DNA from 4 places in the Geodermatophilus sp. Leaf369 genome. Region 3 is predicted to be linked to each of the others. Evidence: riboswitches for the same ligand, from Rfam matches in the RefSeq annotation. Region 3 holds a riboswitch; each other region holds the start of a gene.
The links. Region 3 has a riboswitch for S-adenosylmethionine ahead of thrC (threonine synthase). Riboswitches for the same ligand answer to the same signal wherever they lie in the genome.
Positions count from the first base shown of each region.

Region 1: linked by a shared signal. The riboswitch ahead of ASG36_RS10385 (amino acid ABC transporter permease) and the one ahead of thrC (threonine synthase) in region 3 are both predicted to bind S-adenosylmethionine.
Region 2: linked by a shared signal. The riboswitch ahead of ASG36_RS10360 (aminotransferase class V-fold PLP-dependent enzyme) and the one ahead of thrC (threonine synthase) in region 3 are both predicted to bind S-adenosylmethionine.
Region 4: linked by a shared signal. The riboswitch ahead of ASG36_RS10980 (bifunctional o-acetylhomoserine/o-acetylserine sulfhydrylase) and the one ahead of thrC (threonine synthase) in region 3 are both predicted to bind S-adenosylmethionine.

Region 1 is NZ_LMQA01000002.1:323,942-328,144, forward strand. It holds gene ASG36_RS10375 (ABC transporter substrate-binding protein) at 1-121, opposite strand, end outside; gene ASG36_RS10380 (amino acid ABC transporter ATP-binding protein) at 199-978, opposite strand; gene ASG36_RS10385 (amino acid ABC transporter permease) at 975-1,970, opposite strand; SAM riboswitch class IV at 2,216-2,327, opposite strand; gene ASG36_RS10390 (FAD/NAD(P)-binding domain-containing protein) at 2,540-4,203, shown strand, end outside.
Region 2 is NZ_LMQA01000002.1:317,446-321,648, reverse strand. It holds gene ASG36_RS10365 (OsmC family protein) at 1-102, opposite strand, end outside; gene ASG36_RS10360 (aminotransferase class V-fold PLP-dependent enzyme) at 167-1,531, opposite strand; SAM riboswitch class IV at 1,570-1,682, opposite strand; gene ASG36_RS10355 (MetQ/NlpA family ABC transporter substrate-binding protein) at 1,745-2,566, opposite strand; gene ASG36_RS10350 (methionine ABC transporter permease) at 2,590-3,249, opposite strand; gene ASG36_RS10345 (methionine ABC transporter ATP-binding protein) at 3,246-4,203, opposite strand, start outside.
Region 3 is NZ_LMQA01000001.1:1,164,527-1,168,729, reverse strand. It holds gene ASG36_RS05790 (alpha/beta fold hydrolase) at 1-427, shown strand, start outside; gene ASG36_RS05785 (ABC transporter permease) at 424-1,302, shown strand; gene ASG36_RS05780 (Cof-type HAD-IIB family hydrolase) at 1,312-2,133, opposite strand; SAM riboswitch class I at 2,181-2,308, shown strand; gene thrC (threonine synthase) at 2,327-3,622, shown strand; gene ASG36_RS05770 (hypothetical protein) at 3,655-4,077, shown strand.
Region 4 is NZ_LMQA01000002.1:442,476-446,678, forward strand. It holds gene ASG36_RS10975 (homoserine O-acetyltransferase) at 1-929, opposite strand, end outside; gene ASG36_RS10980 (bifunctional o-acetylhomoserine/o-acetylserine sulfhydrylase) at 931-2,223, opposite strand; SAM riboswitch class IV at 2,265-2,382, opposite strand; gene ASG36_RS10985 (hypothetical protein) at 2,427-2,930, opposite strand; gene ASG36_RS10990 (ABC transporter ATP-binding protein) at 2,956-4,203, opposite strand, start outside.

The DNA of each region.
Region 1 (4,203 bases), on a different contig from region 3:
CGCCGCCCTCGGAGCGGGCCTGCTCCTCGATCTCGGCGCTGCTGCTGCACGCCCCGAGGGCCAGGAGTGCGGCGGTGGCCAGGGACAAGGCGACGGTGCTGCGTCGCAGGTGTGCAGTCACGGGGGGTTCTTCCTCTTCGGGGCGTGCTTCTACGACGGACGGCGCGGGCGCGCCGTCCGGGACCTGGGGGGGTGGGGCTACAGGACCTTGGCCAGGAAGGCCTTGGTCCGTTCGTGCTGCGGGTCGTCGAGGACCTGCGCGGGGGTGCCCTGCTCGACGACGCGGCCCTCGTCCATGAAGACGATCTGGTCGGCGGCCTGGCGGGCGAAGCCGATCTCGTGGGTGACCACGATCATCGTGGTGCCGGTGCGGGCCAGGTCGGCGATGACGGCGAGCACCTCGCCGACCAGCTCGGGGTCCAGCGCCGAGGTGGGCTCGTCGAAGAGCAGCACCGCGGGCTTCATGGCCAGCGCCCGGGCGATGGCGACCCGCTGCTGCTGCCCGCCGGAGAGCTGCCGGGGGTGTGCGTCGGCCTTGTCGGCCAGCCCGACCCGGGCCAGCAGCTCCCGTGCCTCGGCCTCCACCTCGCGCCGGTCCCGGCCCTGCGCCGAGACCGGGGCCTCGGTGACGTTCTGCAGCGCGGTGAGGTGCGGGAAGAGGTTGAAGGACTGGAAGACAAAGCCGAACCGGGTGCGCTGGCGCAGCAGGTCCTTCTCCTTGAGCTCGTGCAGCTTGTCGCCCTTCCGGCGGTAGCCGACGAGTTCGCCGTCCAGGGCGACGAAGCCCCGGTCCACGGTCTCCAGGTGGTTGATCGACCGCAGCAGGGTCGACTTGCCCGACCCCGAGGGCCCGAGGACGACGGTCACGCTGCCCGGTTCGACCACGAGGTCGACGCCGTGCAGCACCTCGTTCGTGCCGAAGGACTTGTGCACCCCGTGCACCTCGACGCGACCGGGACGGGTCTCGACGGCGGTCATCGGGTCACCGGGTCCTGGCCGGAGGTCGCGGCGGCACCGGTGGGGCGTACCCGGGAGATGCCCGCGGTGAGGTTGCCGCGCAGCCGTTGCAGGGGTGTCGGTGGCAGCGTGCGGACGGCGCCCTTGGCGTAGTACCGCTCCACGTAGTACTGGATGACGGTGACCACCGTGGTGAGCACGATGTACCAGATCGCGGCCACGACGAGCATCGGGAGCACCCGCTGGGTGCGGCCGTAGATGACGCTGACGGTGTAGAACAGCTCGCCCAGGGCCAGCACGTAGACGATCGAGGTGCCCTTGAACAGGCCGATGATCTCGTTGACCGCGGTGGGCACGATGGTGCGCATCGCCTGCGGCAGCACGATCTTGGTGGACTGCCGGCGGCGCGGGATGCCGAGGCTGGCAGCGGCCTCGTGCTGGCCCTGGTCGACCGAGAGGATGCCGGCCCGCACGATCTCGGCGGAGTAGGCGGCCTGGTGCAGGCCCAGGCCCAGGATCGCGGCGCCGAACTTGTCGATCAGCGACAGCGTCTCGAAGCTGGCGAACGACGGTCCGAACGGGATGCCCAGGTCGATGGTCTGGTACAGGTAGGCGAGGTTGTACCAGAGCAGCAGCTGCAGGATCAGCGGCACGGACCGGAAGATCCAGGTGTACCCCCAGCTCACCGACCGCAGCAGCGGCGAGCGCGACAGCCGCATGAGCGCCAGCACCGTGCCCAGGGCGAACCCGAGCACCGCGGTGATCAGGGTGAGCTGGATCGTCGTCCAGACCCCGCGGACGATCGAGACCTCGCCGAGGTAGGCCAGGACGACGTCCCACTCCCACCGCGGGTTGGTGATCAGCGAGTTCAGCACCATCGCCAGCAGCACCGCGACCACGGCGGTGGCCGCCCAGCGGCCGGGGTTCCTCGCCTTGACCACCGTGAACCGGTCGTAGGGCGTGCCCGCGGGTGGGACGGCGGACTCCGACGGGCGGGTCTGCAGGGCGGTCATCGCGGGCCTCTGGCGTCGAGCAGGAGGGGTCGGGACATGGGGGAGCTCCAGGAGAGGGGTCGTCCGAGGTCCCCGGGCAGAGGCCGGGGGAGGGGGGCGCGGTCGGGTCAGCGACAGAGCGCGCTGTCGGTGCGGACCAGGTCGATGACCGGCCGCCCGACCAGGAGGAGCGCAGGACGCCCCGCGGACCGCAGGGCGGTCGAGTGCTGGGCCATGTCGTCTCCTCGTCCCCCGCCGACGAGGCGGGGCTGCGCTTGCGACAGTCGATCGCCGTCGCCAGGTCGTCACCCGGGGCACCCCACCGCAGCGGAGGGTTGCCGACCAGCGAGCCGGGGCTTGCAGCTGGTACTCAGGACCTGCGGAGAAGTTAGGACCTCGAACGCTCAGTCGTCAAATCCGATCGACTTGGTGGAGAATGGATCCGTCCGCCCGCCCCGGAGAGGAGGTCCCCGTGCCCGACCAGCCGCTCGTCCGTCGTCGGCACGTCGACCTCCGGCGCACCGGCAGCGCGCTCTGTCGACCTGCCTGAGCCTGCGCCCACCGCCCGTCTCCAGCTCCGGAGCACCCCTGTGACCAGCACGTCCTCCCTCACCGTCGCCCTCGTCGGGGCCGGCCCCACCGCCCTCGGCGTGCTCGAGCGGCTCCTCGCCCACGCCGACGGCCGCCGCCTCGACGTGCACCTGGTCGACCCGTTCCCGCCGGGTGCCGGTCGGGTCTGGCGGACCGACCAGTCCGACCTGTTGTGGGCCAACTCACTGGTGCGCGACGTGACCGTGCTGCCCGACGACTCGGTGACGGTGCCCGAGCGGGTGGTGACGTCGGCCACGGTGTGGGAGTGGGCCGAGCAGGTGGGGGTCGGGCTGCCCGGTCCGGTCGGCGAGCTCGCCCGGCGGCTCACCTCGGACACCTTCCCCCCGCGCACTCTGGTCAGCGCCTACCTGTCCTGGGTGCTCGACTCCCTGGCCGCCGTGCCGGGGCTGGCCCTGCACCGGCACGCCACCCGGGTCGTCGACCTCGTCGAGCACCCGCACGGTGTGGAGCTGCGGCTCGAGGACGGCGGGACGCTGCGCGCGGACACCGTCGTGCTCGCCCAGGGGCACCTGGACCGCACGGCCACCGACGAGGAGACCGCCCTCGGCGCCGCCGCCGCCGCGGCCGGACTGACCCACGTGCCGACCGCGTACACCGCCGACCTCGACCTCTCGGTGCTCCAGCCGGGGGAGGACGTGCTGGTGCGCGGCGCCGGGCTGGCCTTCGTCGACCTGGTCACGCTGCTCACCGGGGGTCGCGGCGGGGTGCACGAGCGGGACGCCGACGGCCGGCTGGTCTACCGCCCGTCGGGTGCCGAGCCGGTGCTGCACGTGGGCTCCCGCCGGGGCACCCCCTACAAGGCCAAGCTGGGCTACCCGTGGGCCGGCCCGCCGGTGCCGCTGCGGTTCTTCACCCCCGACGCGCTCACCGCGCGCTTCGGCGACCGGCAGCTGGACCTGCGCGCCGACCTCGGACCGGTGATCGCCCGGGAGCTGGGCTGGGCGCACCACACCGAGCTGTTCCGGGCCCACCCGGAGCGGGTCGCGATGCCGTGGGCGGAGTTCGCCGAGGCGTACGCGGCCACCGACGACCTGACCGAGCTGGTCGCCGCCGCCGTCCCCGACCCCGCCGACCGGTTCGACCTCGCTCGGCTGGACCGGCCGTTGGCCGGCGCGCGGTTCTCCTCCGACGAGGAGCTCCAGGAGTGGGTGCGCGGCTACGTCCGCGCCGACCTCGCCCGCGCCGCCGACCCCGCACACAGCGCCGACCAGGCGGTGTTCACCGCGCTGCTGTTCTGCCACGGGACCATCGCCGGGCTGGTGCGGGCCGGCCGGCTGACCCCCCGCTCGGAGCGGGAGGACGTCAGCGGCTGGTGGATGAACCTGTTCAGCCACCTCGCCAGCGGCCCGCCGTCCCCGCGGCTGGAGGAGCTCCTCGCGCTGTCCGAGGCCGGCCTCGTCCGGTTCACCGGCGCCGACACCGTCGTGGGTCTGGAGGACGGCCGCTGGGTCGCCCGCTCGTCGAGCACCGACACGGTGACGACGGCGACCGCGCTGGTCGAGGCCCGAGTGCCGGCCGTCGACGTCGGGCGCACCACCGACCCGCTGCTGCGTGCGCTGCTGGCGCGCGGGGTGGCCGCGGAGCAGGCCGGCTCGGGCCGGCTGCACGTGGACGCCGGGTTCCGGCTGGTGTCCGCGCAGGG
Region 2 (4,203 bases), on a different contig from region 3:
GACGTGGCCGGCGTCGCCGCCGACGGTGATCTGCTGGGCGACGCCGGTGCCCTCCGCGTGGTGGGTGAAGGGGACGACGCTCGCCTTGGGCCGGGTGGCCATGGTGGTTTCTCCTCGGGTCGTGGACGTGCTGTCCGCCGGGTTCGGCGGGGGTCTGTGCCGCGGTTCAGCGAGTCGGCGCGGGACCGCAACCGGCACCGCGGGCGACGGCGGCCAGGTCGGCCCCGGCCAGCCCGGCCAGCGGTCGGGGGTCGGCCACCGGCTGGTGCCTGCCCTCCACCACCGCGTACTCGACGGCCGGGCCGTCGGCGACGAACCGGGCGACCGCGTCGACCAGCCGGTCGACGTCGGCCGAGGACGTGCCGACCCCGACGCTGGCCCGCAGCGCACCGCCGGGGACGCCCAGCCGGGCGAGCAGCGGGTGCGCGCAGAACCGGCCGTCGCGCACCCCGATGCCGTGCTCGGCGGACAGGTACGCGGCCACCAGCCCGGGGTCGGCGCCTGCGACGGTGAAGCTGACGACGCCGGTGGGGTCGACCGAGTCCGACCAGATGCGCAGCAGCCGGACGCCCGGGACCGCAGTGAGCCCCTCGACCAGCCGGGTGCGCAGCGCCCGCTCGTGGTCCTCCAGCGCGCCGGGGGGCAGCGCAGCGAGGGCGTCGCAGGCCGCCGCCAAAGCGACCGCGCCCAGCACGTTGGGCGAGCCGCCCTCGTGCCGGTGCGGGGCGGGCACCCAGGTCGTCGTCGCCACCTCGACCTGGGCGACGGCGCCGCCGCCGGGCAGGTACGGCCGGCCGGTGTCCAGCCAGTCGCGGCGCCCGACCAGGGCGCCGGTGCCGAACGGGGCGTAGGCCTTGTGCCCGGAGAAGGCCACCCAGTCGGCGCCGGACTCGGCCAGGGAGAACCGCCGGTGCGGGACGAGCTGGGCCCCGTCGACCAGCACGAGCGCACCTGCGGCGTGGGCCAGCTCGGTCACCCGGCGCAGCGGGAGGGACTCCCCCGTCACGTTCGAGGCGCCGGTGACGGCGACCAGCACGTAGCGCCGGGCGGCCAGCGCCCCGGCCAGCAGCTCGAGGGTGCCGGCGACCGTCGGCGCCGCGGTGAGCACGTCGCACAGCTCGCGGGAGCGCTCCTGCCAGGGCAGCAGGTCCGCGTGGTGCTCGACGTCCAGCACCAGGACGGCGCCGTCGACGGGCAGGCAGCCGGCGAGCAGGGAGAGCGCGTCGGTGGTGTTGCGGGTCAGCACGCAGACGTCGTCCGCGCGGGCACCGACGAACGCCGCGACGGTGTCCCGGGCCGACTCGTAGAGCGCGGTGGAGACCTGGGAGAGGTAGCCCGCGCCGCGGTGCACGCTGGCGTAGAGCGGCAGCGCCTCGGCGACCCGGGCCGCGACCGCGGCCAGCGCGGGGGCGCTGGCCGCGACGTCGAGGTTGGCGTAGGTCGCGGTGCCGCCGTCGACCAGCGGGACGAGGGTGTCCGCGCCGGTGGTGGGCAGCAGGGGGGCGGTGCGGCAGTCGAGTGCGGTGGACATCGGGGAGCTCCTGGCCGTCAGGGGCCCGCACCTGGCGGGACCCGCGCTTGCGGCTGCGCTGCGCAGCCGCCAGGTCGTCACCCGGAGCACCCCGTCGCGGTGGAAGGGTTGCCGGCCAGCGAGCCGGGGCTTCGCGCTGGCACTCGTGACCTGCCAGCAGAGTGCCATGCGCGCGCGAAACCCGTCAAACCCGATCGAGCTGGTGGGGATTGCTCAGAACGCGGGGATGACCGCGCCGTCGTAGGTGTCCTCGATGAACTGGCGCACCTCGTCGGAGTGCAGCAGCTCCTCCAGGGTCTGGATGCGCTCGTCGCCCTCGTCACCGGCCCGCACGACCAGCAGGTTGGCGTTGGGGTTGCCCTCGGCCTCCTCCAGCGCCAGCGCGTCCTCGGCCGGGGTGAGGTCGGCGTCGATGGCGTAGTTGCCGTTGATCACCGCGATGTCGACGTCGGCCAGCGAGCGGGGCACCTGGGCGGCCTCGACCTCGGAGATCTGCAGGTCGACCGGGCTGCTCTCGACGTCCAGCGAGGTCGGGGCGGCGTCGCCGGTGTCGGCGAGCACCACGAGGTCGTTGGCCTCGAGCAGGCGCAGCGCGCGAGCGGCGTTGGTCGGGTCGTTGGGGATGGCCACCGTGGCGCCGTCGGGCAGGTCGGCGAGGTCGGTGAGGGAGTCGGAGTAGATGCCCAGGGGCTCGACGTGCACCGGCTCCAGGGCGGTGAAGTCGTAGCCGGCGGTGGCCTCCTGCTCCTCCAGGTAGGGGACGGTCTGGAAGAAGTTCGCATCCAGGGAGCCGTCGTCCAGGGCCACGTTGGGCTGGACGTAGTCGGTGAACTCGACGATGTCGAGGTCCAGCCCGGCGTCCTCGGCGAGGTTCTCGTCGATGAACCGCAGGATCTCGGCGTGCGGCACCGGGGAGGCGCCGACGCTGAGCGGTTCGTCGGCGGCGGACAGCTCGGCGTCCCCACCGCCGCAGGCGGCCAGCACGGCGGTCGCGGTGAGGGCGGACAGGGTCAGGGCGAGGCGACGGGAACGCACGGGGGTTCTCTCCAGGTGGGGGGTCATCGGCGCGCCAGGCGGCGCGCCCAGGTGTCGCCGCCGAACTGCAGCGCCTGGACGACGACGAGCAGCAGGGCGACGGTGAGCAGGGTGATGTCGGTGCGGAACTGCTGGTAGCCGAACCGGATGGCGAAGTCGCCGAGGCCGCCGCCGCCGATGGCGCCGGCCATGGCCGAGTAGCTGATCAGCGCGACGACGGTGACGGTGACGCCGGCGACGAGCGAGGGCAGCGCCTCGGGCAGCAGCACGGTGCGGACGACGTCGCGGCGGCGGGCGCCCATCGCCAGGGCGGCCTCGACCTTGCCGTGCGCGACCTCGCGCAGGCTGGTCTCGACCAGCCGGGCCAGGAACGGGACGGCGCCGATGGTGAGCGGCACGATCGCCGCGGTGGAGCCGATGGTGGTGCCGACCAGGCCGCGGGTCAGCGGGGCGACCAGGACCAGCAGGATGATGAACGGCAGCGAGCGGCCCAGGTTGACCAGCAGCCCGAGCACCCGGTTCAGCACCGGGTGCGGGGCCAGCGCGCGGGGCCCGGTGACGGTGAGCAGTACGCCCAGCGGGATGCCGAGCAGCACGGTGATGACGGCGGCGACGGCGACCATGTAGAGCGTCTCGCCGGTGGCGTCGAGGAGCTGGGGCCAGATGCGGGACCAGTCGCTCATCGGGCCGCTCCGGCCGCGACGCGCTCGACCCGGGAGCCCTCGGCGCGCAACCGTTCGAGCGCGGTGTCCAGGCCGCTCTGGTCGGTGCCGGTGACCCGCAGCAGCAGGCGACCGTGCCGGCCCCCGGCGACGGTCTCCACCGAGCCGCCGGCGACCTCGACGTCGAGCCCGAGCCCGCCGACCAGGGCCTGGAACACCCGGGTCTCCGGCGTCGCGTCGGTGACGGTGACCCGCACCAGGGTGCCGGTCTCCCTCTCGTCGGCGACCGGGGCGGGCAGCAGGGCCGCGGCCAGCGGGGAGTCGCCCCGGGCCAGCACCTCGTCGAGTCGGCCGCCGTCGACCACCCGACCGGCCTCCAGCAGCACCGCGGAGTCGCAGACGGCCTTGACCACGGCCATCTCGTGGGTGATGAGCAGGACGGTGAGGCCGAGTTCGTCGCGGACCCGCCGCAGCAGCTCCAGCACCCCGGTGGTGCTGGTCTGGTCCAGGGCCGAGGTGGCCTCGTCGCAGAGCAGCACGGTGGGCCGGGCAGCAAGGGCGCGGGCGATCGCCACCCGCTGCTTCTGCCCGCCGGAGAGCTGGCCGGGCCGGGCCGCGGCCCGCTCGCTCAACCCGACCAGGTCCAGCAGCTCCCCGGACCGGCGGCGCCGCTCGGCCCGACCGACCCCGGCCAGCTCCAGCGGGTGCTCGACGTTCTCCGCGGCCGTGCGGGAGTCCATGAGCTCGAAGTGCTGGAAGACCATCCCGATCGAGGTGCGGGCCTTCCGCACCTCGTCGGCGGAGAGGTCCGTGAGCACCCGCCCGTCGACGGTGACCGACCCGGAGGTGGGCCGCTCGAGCAGGTTCACCAGCCGGATGAGCGTGCTCTTGCCCGACCCGGAGGGGCCGACCACGCCGGCGAAGTCCCCGGCGGGGACGGACAGGTCGACGCCGTCGAGCGCGACGACCTCCTGG
Region 3 (4,203 bases):
CAACGGGCTGGACCCGCCGCAGATCCACGCCATGCGCGAGGTGCTGCAGGACTACGCGAAGACCGGTCGCACGGTCATCGTGAGCAGCCACCTGCTGGCCGAGATCGAGCAGACCTGCTCCCACGTCGTCGTGATGGCCAAGGGCCAGAAGGTCGCCGAGGGCACGGTCGAGGAGATCATCGGCACCGGTGGTGCCGTGCTGGTCGTGCTCGCCGACGACGCCGACACCGACCGGGCGGTCACCGTCCTGGAGTCCCTGGACGGTGCCTCGGTCGAGCGGGCCGACGAGGGGCTGGTCGTCGACCTCGGCGGAACCAGCCGGGCGGCCGCCGTCGCCGCCCTGGTCGGAGCCGGCATCGGCGTCGACCAGGTCACCCCGCGTCGTCGCCTCGAGGACGCGTTCCTGTCGCTGGTGGGGGAGTCATGAGCAGCACGACCGGGTCCACCGTCCAGTCCACCGGCGCCGTCGCCGGGTACCGCCCCGAACGCACCCTGCGGCTCTCGGTGGAGCTGCGCCGGCAGTTCAAGCGGCGGCGCACCATCGGGGTCTTCGCCCTGATGGTCGCCCTGCCGCTGGTGCTCATCGCCGCCCTGCAGCTCGGTGCCAGCGAGGACGCGCAGGCCAACAGCCGGCTCAACCTGGTCGACGTCGCCACGTCGTCCGGGCTGAACTTCACGCTCTTCGTGCTGTTCGCGACCACGTCGTTCTTCCTGGTCGTGGTGTACGCGCTGTTCTTCGGCGACACCGTGGCCAGCGAGGCCCAGTGGGGCTCGCTGCGGTACGCCCTGGCGACGCCGGTGCCCCGGATGCGGCTGCTCCGGCAGAAGTGGCTGGCCGCCCTGGTGCTCTCGGTGTCCGCGCTGCTGACCGTCACGGTGGTCGCCGTCGTCGCCGGCGGGATCGCGTTCGGGTTCTCCGACATCCAGACCCCGATCGGGATCAGCATCGGGCAGGCCGACGGGCTGCTGCGGCTGGCCGGGATGGTCGGCTACCTCGCCGTCCACCTGCTCGTCGTCGGCACCCTGGCGTTCTGGCTGTCCACGGTCACCGACGCGCCCCTGGCCGCCGTCGGTGGCTCGGTGTTCACCATGTTCGTCTTCGCGATCCTCGACCAGGTCGAGCAGCTCGGCGCCGTCCGCGACTACTTCCCGACCGCCGAGGAGTTCGCCTGGACCGACCTGCTGCAGACCCCGATCGACAGCGGCGACCTCTACCGCGGCGTCGTCCAGTCGCTGCTCTACGCCGCCGTCTTCACCGCCCTGGCCTTCCGGCACTTCTCCCGGCGCGACGTCACCTCGTAGCCGCGCGCGTCAGAGGGAGGCGCGGACGGCCTGGGCCCAGCCCTCGCCCATCGGGGCGTCGGTCACGGTGACGTTCGCGAGGGCGGCGGTGGCCTCGGTCATGCCCGGGACGGCGGCGCCGTTGGCGGTGATCCACAGGCGGCCGACCGCGGGTGCCATCTCCAGGTCGCTGACGGAGTCCCCGACGGCGACGGCGTCGACCGGGTCGATGCCGCGGCGCGCGAGGTCCCAGGTGATGGCGGCGCCCTTGTCGATCCCCCGCGGCATCAGGTGGTAGACGTGCGGGTCGCCCTCGTGGTCGGCCAGCGTCATCCGCGAGGTGCGCGGCACCCTCCCGTTGTCCTTGACGGTCAGCCACCCCCAGCCCCGCTCGGCCAACCAGCCGTCGACGGCGACGGTGTCCACCCAGCCGCGCAGCAGCGCGTCGGCGGCGTGCGTCGCGTGCCAGGGCGCGTGCCACTCCAGCCGGCCGGGGTGCTCGGCGACCAGGGCGTCGACCACGCCGAGGCCGGCCAGGACGTCCATCGGCGTCCGGCCCTCGTGCTCGTCGGGCAGTGCGCCGGTGAGCAGGTGCGTCTCCCGGCCGCCGTCCCAGCTGACCAGCGAGCCGAGCTCGGCGACGTGCCCGTCGACGGCGAAGACCCGGCCGGCCTCCAGCAGCTGCGCGTGGGTGCGCCCGGAGACCAGCACCAGCGGGATGCCGGACCGGTGCAGGTCCAGCAGGGCGCCGGCGGGGGAGTCGGTGAGCTCGCGTCCGGCGGTGTGGAAGAAGGAGCCGCGCGGTCCCACCATCGTGCCGTCGAGGTCGGTGTAGACGATCGCAGCGGCCATGCAGGTCATCCTGCCGGAGCCCCGGTTCCGGTACGGTGGCGCCGTTCCACTCATCCAGAGGGGCAGAGGGACACGGCCCGCTGAAGCCCCGGCAACCACCGTGCGCACTCGTGCGCGCAGCAGGTGCCCCTTCCGTCCTGCGCGGCTCGACGGCCCGACGCGGGGAAGATGAGGAGGTAGTCGTCGTATGACCATGACCGCTCCTGTTGCTGGAGTCGCTGCCCAGCGCTCCACCCAGCCCATCCCGACCAACCCCGCCCGCGGCCTGGTGTGCCGCAACTGCGGGGCCACGTTCGGCCTGATCGCCGAGCACGCCTGCGCCGAGTGCTTCGGCCCGCTCGAGGTCGACTACGACCCCGAGCTCATGCGCGCGGTGACCCGCGAGCAGATCGAGGCCGGCCCGCAGAACATCTGGCGCTACTCCGCGCTGCTGCCCACCGGTCAGGACCCCGAGTCCCGGGTCAGCCTCGACCCCGGCATGACCCCGCTCGTGCGCGCCCAGCGCCTCGGTGACGAGCTGGGCTTCACCGCCCCGCTGTGGGTCAAGGACGACTCGGCCAACCCGACGCACTCCTTCAAGGACCGCGTCGTCAGCCTGGCCGCCACCGCGGCCAGGGGCTTCGGCTACGCGAAGATCGCCTGCGCCTCCACCGGCAACCTGGCCAACTCCGTCGCCGCGCACGCCGCCCGCACCGGGCTGCCCTCCTTCGTGTTCGTGCCCAGCGACCTCGAGCCGGGCAAGATCGTCCAGTCCGCGGTCTACGGCCAGACGCTGGTCGCCGTCGACGGCTCCTACGACGACGTCAACCGGCTCACCAGCGAGCTCGCCGAGACCGACGAGTTCGAGGACTGCGCGTTCGTCAACCAGAACGTGCGGCCCTACTACGCCGAGGGCTCCAAGACCGTCGGGTACGAGATCGCCGAGCAGCTCGGCTGGCGCATCCCGGCCCAGGTGGTCATCCCGATGGCCTCGGGGTCGCTGCTCACCAAGGTGGACAAGGCCTGGCGCGAGCTGGTCGCCGCCGGCATCGTCGCCGACACCGAGTGGACCGTCTACGGCGCCCAGTCGGCCGGCTGCGACCCGATCGCCACCGCCTTCGAGAACGGCTGGGACGTCGTCAAGCCGGTCAAGCCCACCGGGATCGCCAAGTCGCTGAACATCGGCAACCCCGCCGACGGCCCCTACGCCCTGGACGCCATCCGGCGCACCGGCGGCTCGGTCGGCCGGGTCGGGGACGCCGAGATCGTCCAGGGCATCCGCGACCTGGCCCGCACCACCGGCGTGTTCGCCGAGACCGCGGGCGGGGTGACCACGGCGGTGCTGCGCCAGCTCGTCGAGCGCGGGGTGCTCGACCCGGCGAAGGAGACCGTGGTGCTCAACACCGGCGAGGGCCTGAAGACCCTGGACCCGCTCGCCCCGGTCGTCGGGCCCACCCACCGGGTGGACCCCTCGCTGAAGTCGGTCCGGGCGGCCGGGCTCATCAGCTGACCCCCGTGGACGGCCCCGGCACGCCTCCCCGGGTGCCGGGCCGATCCTGGGCTCCGGCCCTGCTCGCCGGGCACGGGGCGCTGGCCGTCGTCCTGCTCCTGGTCACCCTGGTGACCGCGCTGGTCGGCGGCCGGCTGGACGCCACCCCGGGGCCCGACGACGTCGTCCGTGCCGCGGTCCTGGTGCTCGCGCTGGCCGTGGTCGTCGGCACCGCGCTGCGGGTCGGACGGCGACGCCCCGGTGTCGAGGCGCGCTGGTCCGCCGTCGTCGCGCTGTGGGTGGTGGTGCCCTGGGCGTGGGCCGGGCTGTGGGTCGGCGGGTCGTCCCCGGCCGCGCTCTCGGTCGGCGTCCCGCTGCTGGGCTTCTTCTGGTGGCCGTTCATCCTGGTCGCGGGGCTGCTCGGGGCCGTCGTCGCCACCGTGCTGGCAGCCGTCGCCGCCCGCCGGGCGGACTGAGCCCGGACCCCCACTCCTTGCACTCGCAGGGGTCGAGTGCCAGACTCGGGCTGGCACTCGGAGCACCTGAGTGCCAACCAGGTCGGACCGGTGAGGCACCGGCACGTGAGCCGCAGGAGGCGCACG
Region 4 (4,203 bases), on a different contig from region 3:
GTGACCCGGGCCAGGGCGGCCTCCACGCCGCCGCGGCCGCGGCCGACGTCCCAGGTGTTCATCGCCTCGGTGAGCACCACGTAGCTGCCGGCGTCGAACCGGGCGGCGAGCTTGGCGGCGTGGTGGTCCAGGTAGCTGGCCACGGCAAACCGCCCGTCGGGCTGGACGACGGTGGAGAACCGGGTCTCCAGCTCCTCGGCGCTGCGGTAGGTCAGGTGCGCGATCCGCCGGGCCGTGCCGAGCCCGGCGACCGGGCCCTCGCCGGCCGCGTAGTCCCCGCCGGCCCACCGCGGGTCGGTGGTGACCGCGGTCTGCTGGGTGGTCTGGGTGCCGATCTGGTCGGCGGTGGCCACCGCGCCCGAGGCCAGGAAGAACAGCCGCTCGACCCGGTTCGGGTGCGCGACCGCCCACTCCAGGGCCCGCATGCCGCCCATCGACCCGCCGATCACGGCCGACCAGCGGTCCACCCCGAGCGCCTCGGCCAGCCGGCGCTCGACGGCGACCTGGTCGGCGATGGTGACCGCGGGGAAGCGCGACCCCCATGGCCGGCCGTCCGGCGCGGTCGACGACGGGCCGGTGGTGCCCTGGCAGCCGCCCAGCACGTTCGCGCAGACGACGAACCGGTCGGCCAGCGGGGCGCCGTCGCCGATCAGGCCGTCCCACCAGCCCGGGGTCGGCTGGCCGGGCCCGGTGGGGCCGACGACGTGGCTGTCCCCGGTGAGTGCGTGCTCGACGAGCACCGCGTTGGACCCGTCGGCGGCGAGGGTCCCCCACGTCTCGTAGGCGACCCGGACGGCGGGCAGGGCGCCCCCGCGCTCCAGGTCCAGCGGGCCCAGGTCCAGGAACTGCCGGTCACCGGACGGGTCGCCCTCGACCCACCCGCCGGACCGGAGGGGGGTCCGGGACGAGGTCTCCCGGACCCCCGTCACCTCAGGCTGCCTTCGCGGCGCGGAAGCCGGCGTCGAGGTCGGCGAGGATGTCCTCGATCCCCTCCAGGCCGACGGCCAGGCGCACCAGGCCCGGGGTGACACCGGTGGTGACCTGCTCCTCCGGGGTCAGCTGCGAGTGCGTGGTGGACGCCGGGTGGATGACCAGGCTGCGCACGTCGCCGATGTTGGCCACGTGGCTGTGCAGCTCCAGGGCCTCCACGAACGCCTTGCCGGCCGCGACGCCCCCGACGATCTCGAAGGCCAGCACGGCACCGGTGCCCAGCGGGGCGTACTTCCTGCCCGCCTCGTACCAGCGCGAGGAGGGCAGCCCGGCGTAGTGCACCGACTCCACCTCCTCGCGGGTCTCCAGCCACTCGGCGACCTTCTGCGCGTTGGCGATGTGCCGCTCCATGCGCAGCGACAGGGTCTCGATGCCCTGCACCACGAGGAAGGCGTTGAACGGCGAAATGGCCGGGCCGAGGTCGCGCAGCAGCTGCACCCGGGCCTTGAGCGCGAACGCCGGTGCACCGAGGTCGGCGTAGACCACGCCGTGGTACGTCGGGTCGGGGGTGGTGAAGCCGGGGTGCTTGCCCGCGGTCCAGTCGAAGTTGCCGCTGTCGACGATCACGCCGGCCACGGCCGTGCCGTGCCCGCCCAGGTACTTCGTCGCCGAGTGCACGACGACGTCGGCGCCGAACTCGATGGGCCGGATCAGGAAGGGGGTGGCGACGGTGTTGTCCACGATCAGCGGGACGCCGTTGCGGTGGGCGACCTCGCTGACCGCGGAGATGTCCAGCACGTCGCCCTTGGGGTTGCCGATCGTCTCGGCGTAGAAGGCCTTGGTGTTGTCCTGGACCAGCGACTGCCAGGCCTGCGGGTCGTCGGGGTCCTCGACGAAGGAGACGGTGATGCCCATCTTCGGCAGCGAGTGGTGCAGCAGGTTGTACGTGCCGCCGTACAGGGAGGCGGAGGCCACGACGTGGTCGCCGGCCTCGGCCAGGTTGAGGATCGACAGCGTCTCCGCAGCCTGCCCCGAGGACACCGCCAGGGCGGCTACGCCGCCCTCCAGGGACGCCACGCGCTGCTCCAGCGCGTCCTGCGTCGGGTTCATGATCCGGGTGTAGATGTTGCCCATCTCGGCGAGGGCGAACAGGTCCGCGGCGTGCTGGCTGTCGCGGAACTGGTAGCTCGTGGTCGCGTAGATGGGCAGTGCGCGGGCGCCGGTGGTGGGGTCGGGGCTCGTGCCGGCGTGGATCTGCCGGGTCTCGAAGCTCCAGCCGCTGGGGTCGGTCATGGCCACGTCCTCCTGTGTCGGGAGGCCCGGGCGAGCGGGCGCTCCGTCGGTTGCGCGGACGGCGGGCGCCGTCCACACCGGCTCTTCCCCTGGAGCACCGCAGACGGAGTAGCGGTTGCCGGGCAGCCAGCCAGGTGCTTGTCGCTGCCTCTCGTGAGCCGTGCCGATCGTAGGACGCCCGGGCGGGGCCTGCACCCGTGGGCTCAGTCCAGGTCGGTCCGGTGCCCCAGGGCCTGCGCGGTGGCGGTGATCTCGGCGTGGTCGACGGCCCGGACGACGACCAGCGGGTGTGCGTCGTCGTCCTCGTGCAGGTGCACCAGGCAGAGCCCGGCGGGGGCGAGCACCGCATCGGCCGCCCGCACCGCGGTGGGCACGTCGCCGTCGGTGTCGGTGACCGGGCCCAGGTCGACCCTGGCGCGGACCACCCGGGGCAGCGCGGCGAGGGCCTCGGCGAGCTCCTCGCCCTGGTCGCCGGGGTCGAGGTAGGCCAGCGCGCCGGCGTCGTCCAGGCCGTCGATCAGCGCGACCCACGGGTCGACGTCGGCCGGGTCGGTGGGGGCCAGCGGGCTGCCGGCCCGGGCCGCCAGGTAGCCGGCGGGGTCGAGCAGCGCCTGCCGGACGGCGGGCCAGAGGTGCTCGTCGTCGTCGAGCAGGGCGCACAGGCGTTCCCAGCGCGCGGCCACGGCGGGGTCGGCGGGTGCGGGCACCCGACCGACGCTAGCCCCCGCCGGGTCAGGCGGGAACGCCCACCGGCGAACCGGCCAGAGCCGCGTACCGGCCGCCGTGGGCGACCAGCTCGTCGTGGCTGCCCTGCTCGACGACCCGGCCGTGGGCCAGCACCGCGATGGTGTCGGCGTCCCGGACGGTGGACAGCCGGTGGGCGATGGTGATCGTCGTCCGGCCGCGGGCGACCTCGTCCAGCGCGGCCTGCACGGCGCGCTCGGTCTCGTTGTCCAGCGCGCTGGTGGCCTCGTCGAGCACCAGCACCCGGGGGTCGCGCAGCAGCGTGCGGGCGATGGCCAGCCGCTGCTTCTCCCCGCCGGAGAACCGGTGCCCGCGAGCGCCGACGAGGGTGTCGTAGCCGTCGGGCAGCGCCGCGATCACTGCGTGCACCTGGGCCCGGCGGGCGGCGTCCTCGATCTCGGCGTCGGTGGCGTCGGGCTTCGCGTACCGGAGGTTCTCCCGGATCGTGGTGTGCAGCAGGTAGGTCTCCTGGCTGACCACGCCGACCACCCGGGCCAGCTCGGCCAGCGACAGGTCGCGGACGTCGACGCCGTCGATGGTCACCCGCCCCGCGGTCACGTCGTTGAGCCGGCTGACCAGCGAGGCCAGCGTGGTCTTGCCCGATCCGGTCTCCCCGACCAGGGCCAGCGTGCTGCCCGCCGGGACGACGAGGTCGACGTCGGTGAGCGCCGGCCGCCCGGGGTCGCCGTAGTGGAAGCCGACGTGCTCCAGCCGGACCTCACCGCGTGCCGCGGCGAGGGTCTGCGGCGTCTCGGGGTCGGCGATGTCCACCGGCAGGTCGAGGTACTCGAACACCCGGCTGAACAGGGCCATCGAGCTGGTCAGCTGCACGCCGACGTCGAGCAGGCCCATGAGCGGGCGGAACAGCGTGCCCTGCAGCGCGGTGAAGGCGACCAGGGTGCCGATCGTCATCCCGCCCGAGGTCGCCGGCAGCCCGGCGAACAGGTAGATCAGCGCGGGGATGCCGGCGAAGACGATGCTCATGGTGGCCATCCGCCAGCGACCGGCGAGCTGGGAGCGCACCTCGAGGGCGACCAGGTCGGCCGAGGTGTCGGCGAAGCGGGCGGACTGTGCCGGACCGGTGCCCAGGGTCTTGCCCAGCTGGACGCCGGAGATAGACAGGCCCTCCTCGACCTGGGTCTGCATGTCGGCCATCCGGCGCTGGCGGGCGGCGGTGACCTCGCGGCGCATCAGCGCGACCCGGCGGGTCAGCCAGATCGCCGGCGGCAGCACGAC